3 regions of the Mesorhizobium sp. B4-1-1 genome follow, and region 2 is predicted to be linked to each of the others. Evidence: predicted binding sites of a transcription regulator. Region 2 holds the regulator's gene; each other region holds the start of a gene.
The links. Region 2 encodes LexA, which represses DNA repair genes until DNA is damaged. Its sites were predicted from a motif close to TGTTCNNNNTGTGTTCNG; they were not measured.

Region 1: a site for LexA is predicted at 2,175-2,192, ahead of FJW10_RS18325 (DNA recombination protein RmuC). Genes of this name have one in related genera too.
Region 3: a site for LexA is predicted at 1,385-1,402, ahead of ruvC (crossover junction endodeoxyribonuclease RuvC). Genes of this name have one in related genera too.

Annotation. Positions count from the first base shown of each region.
Region 1 covers NZ_VFTH01000012.1:148,750-152,802, reverse strand. Annotated here, with positions in the region: gene FJW10_RS18335 (cation diffusion facilitator family transporter) at 1-272, shown strand, start outside; gene FJW10_RS18330 (GFA family protein) at 308-712, shown strand; gene FJW10_RS18325 (DNA recombination protein RmuC) at 889-2,142, opposite strand; gene def (peptide deformylase) at 2,246-2,776, shown strand; gene fmt (methionyl-tRNA formyltransferase) at 2,835-3,770, shown strand; gene FJW10_RS18310 (N-acetyltransferase) at 3,767-4,053, shown strand, end outside.
Region 2 covers NZ_VFTH01000001.1:53,854-57,906, forward strand. Annotated here, with positions in the region: gene kynU (kynureninase) at 1-598, opposite strand, end outside; gene lexA (transcriptional repressor LexA) at 1,045-1,779, shown strand; gene FJW10_RS00275 (ComEC/Rec2 family competence protein) at 1,820-4,053, opposite strand, start outside.
Region 3 covers NZ_VFTH01000017.1:66,728-70,780, forward strand. Annotated here, with positions in the region: gene FJW10_RS22215 (glycosyltransferase family 2 protein) at 182-1,246, shown strand; gene ruvC (crossover junction endodeoxyribonuclease RuvC) at 1,444-1,953, shown strand; gene ruvA (Holliday junction branch migration protein RuvA) at 1,964-2,584, shown strand; gene ruvB (Holliday junction branch migration DNA helicase RuvB) at 2,628-3,665, shown strand; gene FJW10_RS22235 (metallophosphoesterase) at 3,799-4,053, shown strand, end outside.

The sequences.
Region 1 (4,053 bases), on a different contig from region 2:
AGGTGCTGGCGATCGTCCAGGAGGATCCGGCCGTCCAGCGGGCGAACGGAATTCTGAGCGTCCATATCGGGCCGGAGGAAATCGTCGCGGGTTTGAGCATCGAATTCGAGGATCATCTCACGGCTCCCGAGATCGAGGCCTGCGTCGAGCGCCTGGAAGCAAGGCTGAAGCAGGAAATGCCGCAGATATCCAGGCTCTTCGTCAAGCCGCAAACGACTGGCACATGGGAGCAGCGGCGCGAGGCCATCGCCGAGGCTTCGGACGAAAGCTAGGTTCAACGCAACGAACTTCGTGAGGAGGAAAGCTGATGAAGATCGACGGCGGATGTCATTGCGGCGCGATCGCCTATGAGGCGGAGGTCGATCCGCAAAAGACCTCGATCTGCCACTGCACCGACTGCCAGCAGCTGACCGGCACGGCCTTTCGGGTGACCGTTCCGGCGCCGGAAAGCGACTACCGGATCACCAGGGGCGCGCCGAAGATCTACATCAAGGTCGTGGCAAGCGGCGCCAGGCGCGCCCAGGCTTTTTGTGCCGACTGCGGCTCGCATCTTTATGCAACGTCGGTCGGCGATGGTCCGAAGATTTATGGGATCAGGGTCGGGACCGCGCGGCAGCGTCAGGACTTGGTTCCCAGACAGCAGAAATGGCACCGGTCGGCTCTGCGCTGGCTTCCGGAATTCGAGGGCATGGCGACGACGGAAGAGCAATAGCGATCGGATCGGCCCGCTGGCGCGGGCCTTGGCGATTGGCCGAATCTTCGGCGCCTTCGTCACCCTTCGGGCTTGACCCGAGGATGACGAAGTGATGGGCGTTCTGACCAATCTCCAAGGTATGCGACCTTGCCAGCGAAAGAAGAATCGCTCGTTCCAACGTCGGCGTCGAGCGACTACTCGTCGCCTTCGACGACGCGCAGCCTGAGTTGGCCGGTCTTGGAATCGGCCACGCGCGCCCCGGCCTCGACCTTGGCCGGCCCGTTGCGCGGCGGCTCGGCCTCGCCCTCGGCAAACTCCAGCGCCTCGATCTTCTGGCCGCGCTTGGTCACTTTCGACGTCGACACCAGGATGTCGTCGATGTCCTTGGTCGCCTGGCCGAAATGCGTCTGCAGCCGGCGCACCCGCTCGTCGACCCGCGCCACATCCTCCATCAGCCGGATGACCTCGCCCTGGATCAGATGCGCCTGCTCGCGCATGCGGGCATCCTTCAGGATCGACTGGATGACCTGGATCGACAGCATCAGCAGCGAGGGCGAGACGATGACGACGCGGGCGCGATGCGCCTTCTGAACCACCGCCTCGAAATTCTCGTGGATTTCGGCGAACACCGATTCCGACGGCACGAACATGAAGGCAGTGTCCTGCGTCTCGCCCTGGATCAGGTATTTTTCGGCGATATCGCGGATATGCACCTCGATGTCGCGCCGAAAAGCCTGCGCCGCCGCCTTCTGCATGTCCGCGCCCTCGGCGGCACGGATGGCGCTCCAGGCTTCGAGCGGGAACTTGGCGTCGACGGCCAGCATCGGCGCGCCGTTGGGCATCCGCACCAGGCAATCGGGCCGGCTGCCATTGCTCAGACTGGCCTGGAACTCGTAGGCGCCGTGCGGCAGGCCGTCGGCGACGATCGCCTCCATGCGCGACTGGCCGAAGGCGCCGCGCGTCTGCTTGTTGGAGAGGATCGCCTGCAACTGCACGACCTGGCCGGCCAAGGACTGGATGTTGCCTTGCGCGGTGTCGATCACCGCCAGCCGCTCTTGCAGCTTGGCCAGGCTCTCATGCGTCGACTTGGTCTGCTCGGCCATGGTCTGGCCGAGACGCCCGGTCATGGCGTCGAGCCGTTGTCCGAGCGACTGGGTGAGCTCGGCCTGCCTCGCCCCAAAAACTTCGGCGATCGCGCCCATGCGCCCCTGCATTTCGGCCTGCGCCTGCATAATGTCGGCCATCCTCGCCTCGGCATCGCGGGCATGGTCGGCGGCTTCGGCGGCCGCCACCGCGCGCGCACCGGCCGCGCGCCACAAGGCGACCACGAGCGCCACGAACAGCGCAAGCAGAAGGATTGCGCCGAAAGCCAGCGCCTGGCCAAGCGTGATGGTCGTGGCGCCAAGCCGCGCGATGGGCTCGGAAAGCATGGAGGTCATGTCGTTCATTTGGGCAGCATAACCGATTCGGCCTTCTGGCACAGATCAAAACGTGAACAAGCCAAAGATGCCCCGGTTGACGCTTTTCGAGCGAGGTCTTAGGTGAGACGCCATGTCGATCAAGCCTCTCATCATCCTTCCCGATCCTGTCCTTCGCCAGGTTTCCGAGCCGGTCGAGCGCGTCGATGCCGATTTGCGCAGGCTGGCCGACGACATGCTCGACACCATGTATGACGCGCCGGGCATCGGCCTTGCGGCGATCCAGGTCGGCGAGCCGCGGCGGCTGCTGGTCATCGACCTCGCCAAGGAAGGCGAGCCGCCGGAGCCGCATGTTTTCATCAATCCGGAAGTGCTCGAAAGTTCCGACCAGCGTTCCGTCTATGAGGAAGGCTGCCTGTCGATCCCAGACTATTATGCCGAGGTCGAGCGCCCGGCCTCGGTGCGGGTGAAGTATCTCGACCGCGACGGCAAGTTGCAGGAGATGCAGGCGGAAGGCCTGATGGCCACCTGCCTGCAGCACGAGATCGACCATCTCAACGGCGTGCTGTTCATCGACCACATCTCGAAGCTGAAGCGCGACATGGTGGTGAGGAAGTTCAAGAAGCTCGCCAAGGACAAGGTGCCGGGCAAGATGGTGGGCTAGGGGCGGTCTGGACCGCGCGAGCACCTGGAACTGCCACGAGACAGGATCGCAGGACGTCATGCCGCTTCGCGTCATCTTCATGGGCACGCCGGATTTTTCCGTGCCGACCTTGCGCGCCATCGCCGAGGCCGGCCACCAGATCGCGGCCGTCTACACGCAGCCGCCGCGCGCCGCCGGCCGGCGCGGGCTGGAATTGACGCCCTCGCCGGTGCAGCGCGAGGCCGAGCGGCTAGGGCTCGAAATGCGCACGCCGACATCGCTGAAAGGCGAGGCCGAGCAGCAGGCCTTCGCCGCCTTGCGGGCCGATGTCGCGGTCGTCGTCGCCTACGGATTGCTGTTGCCGAAAGCCGTTTTGGGCGCACCGAGGCTGGGTTGTCTGAACGGCCACGCCTCGCTTTTGCCACGCTGGCGTGGTGCTGCTCCCATCCAGCGCGCGATCATGGCCGGCGATGCGGAGACCGGCATGATGATCATGCGCATGGAAGAAGGTTTGGACACCGGGCCGGTGGCAATGGTTGAAAAAGTGGCCATCGCACCCAATATGACGGCCGGCGAATTGCACGACCTCCTGATGGTTCAGGGCGCTTCGCTGATGGTTGAGGCGCTCGCCCAGTTGGGGATAAATTGTCTGACATTTACCCAACAGGCGACGGCAGGGGTGACCTACGCCCGAAAGATCGATAAATCGGAGACGCGCGTAGACTGGACGCGGCCTTCTGGCGAAGTCCACGATCACATTCGCGGCCTCTCGCCCTTTCCGGGCGCGTGGTGCGAGGTCGAAATTGGCGGCCGCATGGAGCGGCTGAAACTGCTTCGCTCGACGCTCTCGGAAGGCGTCGGCGAGTCGGGAGGAATTCTCGATGACCGGCTGACGGTCGCCTGCGGGACAGGCGCGGTCCGCCTGGTCGAAGTTCAACGGGCGGGCGGAAAGCCTGCCGCCGCGCAGGAGTTTTTGCGCGGAGCCAAGATCGAAAAAGGAACGAAACTCACATGAGCATGATGTCGATACGCGCGGCGACGCCGCGGGATCGCGAGGCGATCCGCCTCGTCGAAGAGCATGCCTTTGGCCAGCAGGCGGAAGCCGGCCTGGTCGATGCCCTTGTCACCGGCGGCGATGCCGTCGTCGAGTTGGTTGCCGAGGAAGACGGCCAGGTCGTCGGCCATATTCTTTTCTCGCGGCTTTTCGTGCAGAACGGCGCCAAGCAGTTCGCCGCTGTCGCGCTGGCGCCGCTGGCGGTCGAGCCTTCTTTCCACGGCACTGGTATCGGCGGCGCGCT
Region 2 (4,053 bases):
CCCATACGATCAGCGCACCGGCGTCATGCGCCATGCGCGTAAGCGCCGCCATGTCGCGCAACTCGCCGGACTTGTAATTGACGTGGTTGACCAACACCACCGCGACGCGTTCGTCGATCAGTTCCTCGATGGTCGGCGCGTCCACGCCAGCCAGGCGCAGGACAGCGTTCTTTCCGGTCGAGGCCACCCCTTCGGCCATATAGATATCGGTCGGAAAACTGTCGCCCTCGGCAACGATCACGGTTCGGTCCGGCCGCATCGCCATCGCCGCGTGCAGCACTTTGTAGATGTTGATCGACGTGGTGTCGCAGACCACGGTCTGGCCCGGCGCCGCGCCGATCAGGCGCCCGAGCCGGTCGCCCAGCTCGACCGGCATGTCGAACCATCCATCCTTGTTCCAGGCACGAATGAGGTCATGCGCCCACTCCTCGGCGGCTGCCTTGCGCAACTCGTCGAATGCGGCGTGCGAGGCCGCTCCCAACGAATTCCCATCGAGGTAGATCACCCCCTCCGGCAGGACGAAGCGATCGCGCAGGGCGCGCAGCGGATCCGCGGCATCCATCGCCTCGATCTCGGCGAGATCAGGAATTCCCCCCATCATGCTGCCGCCTCCATTTCGGCATGGCGCCTCACGCGGTTGGCCAAGGGCGGTTGTCTCACCACCGTCCATGCCACGGCAAGAACCTTCTGCGCCATGTTAGCTGGTCCATAGACGGCGAAGACCATGGATCGGAATCATTGCCGAAGTTGGCATTTTGGGTCCGTTTCGTTCACGGTGAAGCACATTCGCGCAAAGCCGAAGCGATCCCGCCCCCGCCTTTGTGGCGGTGGTGGACCGCGCTGCAGCTTGAGGAGGGCTGCAAAATCGAGCGGAATCAATGACACCGCCGACCTGGCTCGGCCGAGTATCGCTTGGATGCAACATTGTTTCCGAAATCTCAACAAATTCACTAAACTTTAAACGGTTGCGGAACACAACTGGAACAGATAGTGTTTGTTCTGGGTTTGTTTTTCTGATTCTGGTTTCAGAACCAAGGGGCCGCCATGCTGACGCGCAAACAACATGAACTGCTGATGTTCATCCATGAACGCCTCAAGGAGAGCGGGATTCCGCCGTCTTTCGACGAGATGAAGGAAGCGCTCGACCTGGCCTCCAAATCGGGCATCCATCGGCTGATCACGGCGCTGGAAGAACGCGGCTTCATTCGCCGGCTGCCGAACCGTGCGCGCGCGCTTGAAGTGCTGCGGCTGCCCGACTCGATCGCGCCCGGCCTGAATGCAGCGAGAAAGTTTTCGCCGAGCGTCATCCAGGGCGGCCAGGGCAATCTCGGCCGCCAGGTCAAGCCGGCCACGCCCTCGCGCACGCCGACACCCAGCAATGACGACGACGCTGTTTCGGCCGTATCCATTCCCGTGATGGGTCGCATCGCCGCCGGCGTGCCGATAGACGCCATCCAGCACCAGACGCATTCGATCTCGGTGCCGCCGGACATGATCATGGGCGGCGAGCATTATGCGCTGGAGGTCAAGGGCGACTCGATGATCGAGGCCGGTATCTTCGACGGCGATACCGTCATAATCCGCAACGCCAATACGGCAAGTCCGGGCGAGATCGTGGTGGCGCTGGTCGACGACGAGGAAGCGACCCTGAAGCGGTTTCGTCGCAAGGGTGCCTCGATCGCGCTCGAGGCCGCCAACCCGGCGTACGAGACCCGTATCTTCGGACCGGACCGGGTCAAGGTTCAGGGTAAGCTCGTCGGACTCATCCGCCGTTACTGAGCAGAACCGCGCGGCGGTCTTCGCCGGAACTGCGTGCCATCTATTCTGTAGGCTGCGGCGCGACCGCCGGCTTTTCCGGTCGTTGATAGGGCGGCAGCCCCCTCGCCTCACGCGCGTATTTCCGCTGCTCGTGCCAGGGCCGGTACGGTTCTTCGACCGCGTAGCGAACAGTTGGCCGCGCGGTTGCCGATTGCGGATCGAAGAAGATGGCGGCGCTGCCGTCGCGTGCCAGCTGCCGCTTGGTGACGACAAGCACGCGCGGATCGCGGCATGGGTTGTAGGCCGTGGCGTCGTCGATGACGATGAGGTCGGCGAAACCGCAAGCAGGCCGGGCGCTGGCGCGATTCTCGGCGAGCGCGACGATGGCGCCGGAAGGATGCCGGCCGATGCAGAGGTCGCCGGTGCAATAGAACGGCGAGCCGGGCGGCAGGTGGACGGGATCGGCGATGTCCATGGCGTCTTTGGCGAACGTCTCCGGCGGTACGATTTCCTCGGCTTTCAGCGCCCGTTTCCAGTTGTCGGTGGTGAACTCGTTGGAGCGCGTGCGGTTGATGGCAAGCTCGCCGCCGCCGATCGGCATCGCCACCAGATGCGCGTCCTCCGAGACAAGCACATCCGGGGCGCGGGCATGGGGAATGGCCAGCAGCGCGGCGAGCGCGAAGGGTATGGCGGCAAGCCTCAGCCAGGTGGTGGCCATCGTCGCGATGACCAGCGCGACCGTGGCCAGCAGCACCGACTGGATCGAGATCAGCCCGACGGCATCGACCGGTGAGCGCTCGGAGATCCACGCCGAGATGGCGATCATCGCCGTCAGGCCCTGGCCCATCACATAAAGGAATGGGCCGTCGAAGCCGAAGGGCATGGCCAGCGCGCTCAACACAGCAAACGGCATGACGATCAACGAAACGATCGGCATGACCGCCAGATTGGCCAGCAGGCTGAGCGGCGACACGCGCTGGAAGTGCCAGATCGCAAACAACAATGTCGCGCTGCCCGCGATGAGCGACGTTATAGCGGCGCCGCCCACTCCAACCGCCACTTTTCGCGACACGAAGCCGAGAAACGAACGCTTTGCCGGCGGCGCGGTCGTTTTGCCGGCGCGATAGTCGGCAAAACCGGCATAGGCGCCGACCAGCGCGGCGGTGGCGGCGAAGGACATCTGGAAGCTCGGGCCGACCACTTCATGCGGCGAGACAAGGATGACGGCGATGGCCGAGATCGCCAGGTTGCGCATGGTGAGCGCCGCGCGGTCGAAGAGCACGGCGGCGAGCATCACGGCCAGCATGATGAAACTCCGCTCGGCCGCCACCACGATGCCGGAGATCACGAGGTAGGCGGCGATCGAGAACAGCGCGATTGCAGCGGCATATTTCTTCACTGGCCGGCGCGACGAGAAATCCGGAAACAGCGCGAAGGCGCCGCGCAAAAGGACCATGATCGTGCCGGCGACCAGCGCCATATGCAGCCCGGAGATCGAGATGATGTGGTAGATGCCGGTCCGTCGCATCGACTCGTTGATGGCTTCCGGAATGCCGGCGCGGACGCCGACGATCAGTGCGGCTGCGATCTCGCCTTCGGATCCGCCGATGGCGCTCCTGATGTGATCGGCGATCCCTTCGCGCGCGTTTTCCACTGCCGATGCGACGCGCGCGCCAAAGGGCGCTTCCGCTGGCGCAATCAGCTTTGGATCACCCAGGAAAAAGCCGCTGCCGCCAATCCCGGCAAAATAGCTGTCGAATGAAAAGTCGTAGCTGTCCGGCCGAACCGGGCCGGTCGGCGGCAACAGCTTGGCATAGCCGGTCAGCATCGACCCGGCTGTCATGTCGGGCGGGATCCTGCGCGCCGAAAGCCTGACGCGATCCGGCGCGTAGTGCAGCTTCGGATGCTCCGTGGAAATCAAGTCGATGGTCAGCCGGACCCGGCCATTGGCCATCGCCTCGGCGGTGACGAGGCGGCCCGTCAGCCGTGTCTGGATTTCCGAACCCAGCATCGGGATTGCCATCCGCCAGGTCTCGACCTTGGCCGCGAGAAAGCCCAAGGCGCAGAAAAACGCCGCCATGAAGACAAGGTGCGTTCTGTGCCGGGAATGTGAGACCGCCGCGCAGACCGCCATCAGGGCCACTGCCGCAAGCGGCCTGTAGAGATCCGGCTCAGCGCTCAGCGAGAAGTAATAGATGACGCCGGCGGCCAGAAACACCGGCACCAGCAGGAAGCCGATGCCGCGGTCGAGCTCGGTGGCGGCAGCGGTGCCGATGCTTCGGCGCAGTGCGGGAA
Region 3 (4,053 bases), on a different contig from region 2:
TTCGATACTGCGGCAACCGTCGTTGCATCGAAGGCCATGCCGGCCTTCGCGAGAAATATTGCCCTTGTCTTGAAGCGATGGGCCCCTAGTTGGAGCCGTTCGCCGCAGCCGGGTCGACCCGAGCCGGTTTTGCAAGAAAATCACCGTCACTGTGACCAAAGCAGATTGCGAGGCTTGATCCGTGCATTCGCCATTGGACCGCATCCCGGTATCGATCATCATCCCCAATTACAACTACGGACAGTTTCTTGGACGCGCCATCGACAGCGCGTTGGAGCAGGACCACCAAAATGTCGAGGTCGTGGTCGTCGACGACGCCTCGACGGACGCGTCGGTGGCCGTCATCGAATCCTACGGCGACAAGATCCGCTCGTGCCTCAGGCGCAGGAATGGCGGACATGCCGCTGCGTTCAATACGGGGTTCGAGGCGAGCACCGGGGAGATCGTTCTTTTCCTCGACGCCGACGATTATCTCTATCCGAACGCCGTCTCCGAGGTCCTGGACGAGTGGGACGCGGATGTCGCCCAGGCGCAATTCAGATTGCATCTCGTCGATGAGGACCAACATATCAAGGATGTCTTTCCGCCCCCGGAACAGCCGTTCGACTCGGGCGACGTCGTCCCGGAATTGTTGCGCAAGGGGCGCTACCGTACGACGGTGACGAGCGGGCTGGCGTTCGACCGTGAGGCGCTGGACCCGATAATGCCCATGCCCGAAAGCGATTTCCGGCAAGGCGCCGATGGCTATCTCGCAACGCTCGCGCCACTGCACGGGGACGTGAAATCCATCGACACCTGCCTTGGCGCCTACCGCATCCACGGTTCCAACCATTCGGTCTTTGCCGAAAAGCTTGCCGAGCGGGCGCGCTGGCGCGTGGCGCATGACTTCCGGCGCCTTGAAGCCTTGTCCGACCGAGCGGCCGAGATCGGTCTGACCGTACCGCCGGATGCCGGCCTTCGCGATCCGGTTCATCTGGAAGAGCGACTGGCCTCGCTTTGCGTCGACGAGCCCCGGCATCCGGTCACGACCGACTCCCGGCTGGGGCTGGCAAAAGCGGGCGCCGCCGCCAGTCTGGAAATGGACGCATCCTGGCGGCGGCGGGCCGCGCTGGCAGCCTGGTTCCTCTGCATCGGGCTCCTGCCGCGGCGCATGGGAAATGCAGTCCTGGCATGGAAGCTGGTCGCGTCGTCGAGGCCGGCATTTCTCACGCGGCTGTCGAAAACCATCCGTCGCGTGACGAACTAAAGGCTTTGTTTTCATGCATGTCGCTATCGCAAAACCACTGCGCACTTTGCGCGACACGCATTAGGTCCGGCATTTCGGGCCTGCCAGCCCGTGAACGGCAGCTTGATGGGATTTCGAATGCGTTCTTAGGATCGCGATTGTTTCTGGTTTGTTCACATTTTGCTGGCATCGCTTGCCGCCACGGCTAGACTTAGCGCATGGGGGAAGCGATTCGCATCATCGGCATCGATCCGGGGCTGAGGCGCACCGGTTGGGGTATTATCGACAGCGTGGGCAATTCGCTGCGCTTCGTCGCGTCCGGCACGGTGAGGTCCGACGAAAAGGAGTCGTTGGCGACAAGGCTCTGCCAGCTGCATGACGGTTTGGCCGAGGTCCTGCACCAAGCCATGCCGCATGAGGCAGCGGTCGAGCAGACTTTCGTCAACAAGGATGCCACGGCGACGCTGAAGCTCGGCCAGGCGCGCGGTATTGCCATGCTGGTGCCGGCGCGTGCCGGGCTGGTGGTCGCCGAATATGCCCCCAATGCCGTCAAGAAGGCGGTTATCGGCGTCGGCCACGGCGAGAAGAAGCAAATCCATATGATGGTCAAGGTGCTGATGCCGAAGGCGATCTTCGATACCGACGATGCTGCCGACGCTTTGGCCATCGCCATCTGCCATGCGCATCACCGCCAAAGCGTCGCCTACCGGATGGCAGCGCTGGCGTGAGGGGACAATCATGATCGGCAAGCTGAAAGGCACGCTGGACGAGATCGACGAGGACTCCTGCCTGGTCGACGTGCACGGCGTAGGCTATGTCGCGCATTGCTCGGCGCGCACGCTGGCGTCGCTGCCATCGCCCGGCGAGGCGGTGGTGCTGTTCATCGAGACCTATGTGCGCGAGGACATGATCCGGCTCTACGGCTTCCAGTCGGCGCTGGAGCGCGAGTGGTTCCGGCTTTTGATGAACAATGTGCAGGGCGTCGGCGCCAAGGTGGCGCTGGCGGTGCTGTCGACGCTGGCGCCGGCCGAACTCGCCAATGCGATCGCGCTGCGCGACATCGCCATGGTTTCCCGCGCCCCCGGCGTCGGCAAGAAAGTGGCGGAACGCATCGTCACCGAATTGCGCACCAAGGCGCCGGCCTATGCGGGCGCGGCTAGCGGCACGATCGGCCTCAAGCAGGAACTCGGCGAAGGTGTCGCGGCGGCACCGATCACCGACGCTGTCTCGGCGCTGGTCAATCTCGGCTATTCGCGCGATATCGCTGCGAACGCGGTCGCGGCAGCGCTGAAATCGGCCGGCGAGGGCGCGGATGCGTCCAAGCTGATCCGCTTCGGCCTTAAGGAACTGGCGCGGTGAGGCGGCGCTTGTTCCATTGTCGGTCCTATGCAAGGAAGGCGGCATGAGCCTTTCGCCCCGCCTCATTGCCCCCGACAAGCGCGGTGAGGATGCCGACCAGACCTTGCGGCCGCAGTCGCTCGAAGAGTTCGTCGGCCAGGCGGCGGTGCGCGCCAATCTCAAGGTCTTCATCGATGCCGCCAAGGGCCGCGGCGAGGCGCTCGACCATGTGCTGTTCGTCGGTCCGCCGGGGCTCGGCAAGACGACCCTGGCGCAGATCATGGCGCGCGAGCTCGGCGTCAATTTCCGCTCGACCTCCGGCCCGGTCATCGCCAAGGCCGGCGATCTGGCGGCGCTGCTCACCAATCTCGAGGAGCGCGACGTGCTCTTCATCGACGAGATCCACCGGCTCAATCCGGCGGTCGAGGAAATCCTCTATCCGGCCATGGAGGATTTCCAGCTCGACCTGATCATCGGCGAGGGGCCGGCGGCGCGCTCGGTCAAGATCGACCTTGCCCGTTTCACGCTGGTCGCGGCGACGACCCGGCTTGGGCTCCTGACCAATCCGCTGCGCGATCGTTTCGGCATTCCCGTCCGGCTCAATTTCTATACGGTCGAGGAGCTGGAGCAGATCGTGCGGCGCGGCGCCCGCATCCTGTCGATGCCGCTTGGCGACGATGGCGCGCTGGAGATCGCGCGTCGCGCGCGCGGCACGCCGCGCATCGCCGGCCGGCTGCTGCGCCGGGTGCGCGATTTCGCCAGCGTCGCCGGGGACGGCCATGTCGACAGGAAGATCGCCGACGAGGCGCTGACAAGGCTGGAGGTCGACGCGCTCGGCCTCGACGCGCTCGACCGCCGCTATCTGTCGATGATCGCGCGCAATTTCGGCGGCGGACCGGTCGGTATCGAGACGATCGCCGCCGGGCTCTCCGAGCCGCGAGACGCCATCGAGGACATCATCGAGCCCTATCTGATCCAGCAGGGCTTCATCCAGCGCACGCCGCGCGGCCGCGTTCTGACCGCCAACGCCTGGCGCCATCTCGGGCTCGACCCGCCGAAGGATATCGCCCAGCAGCAGATCAGCCTGTTCCAGGAAGAGTAACGCATATTTGTTCGCCGTTTGGCCGCGTAACGGCCCGTCTGTGCAGAATCTGCTCGCCTCCGCCTAGCTGAGGGCGCAATTGCCGCCTTTAAGGCAGCTTCCCGATAGAATCCCAAGGGGCTTGGGCCGATCCATGATCACCAGACGTGGTTTCCTGCGCCTTGTCGGCGGCTCGGCCTTCAGCCTGGTGTCGCTTGGCGCTTATGCCGTCGGTATCGAGCCGATGCTGCTCACCCATGTGAAGCGCTACGCGCTGACGCCGCCGCACTGGCCGGCCGGACTCAAGTTGCGTGTCGTGGCGCTGGCCGACATCCACGCCTGCCGGCCCTGGATGACGCCGGAACGGATCGCAGCACTTGCCGAGGAAGCCAATGCGCTGCAGCCGGAC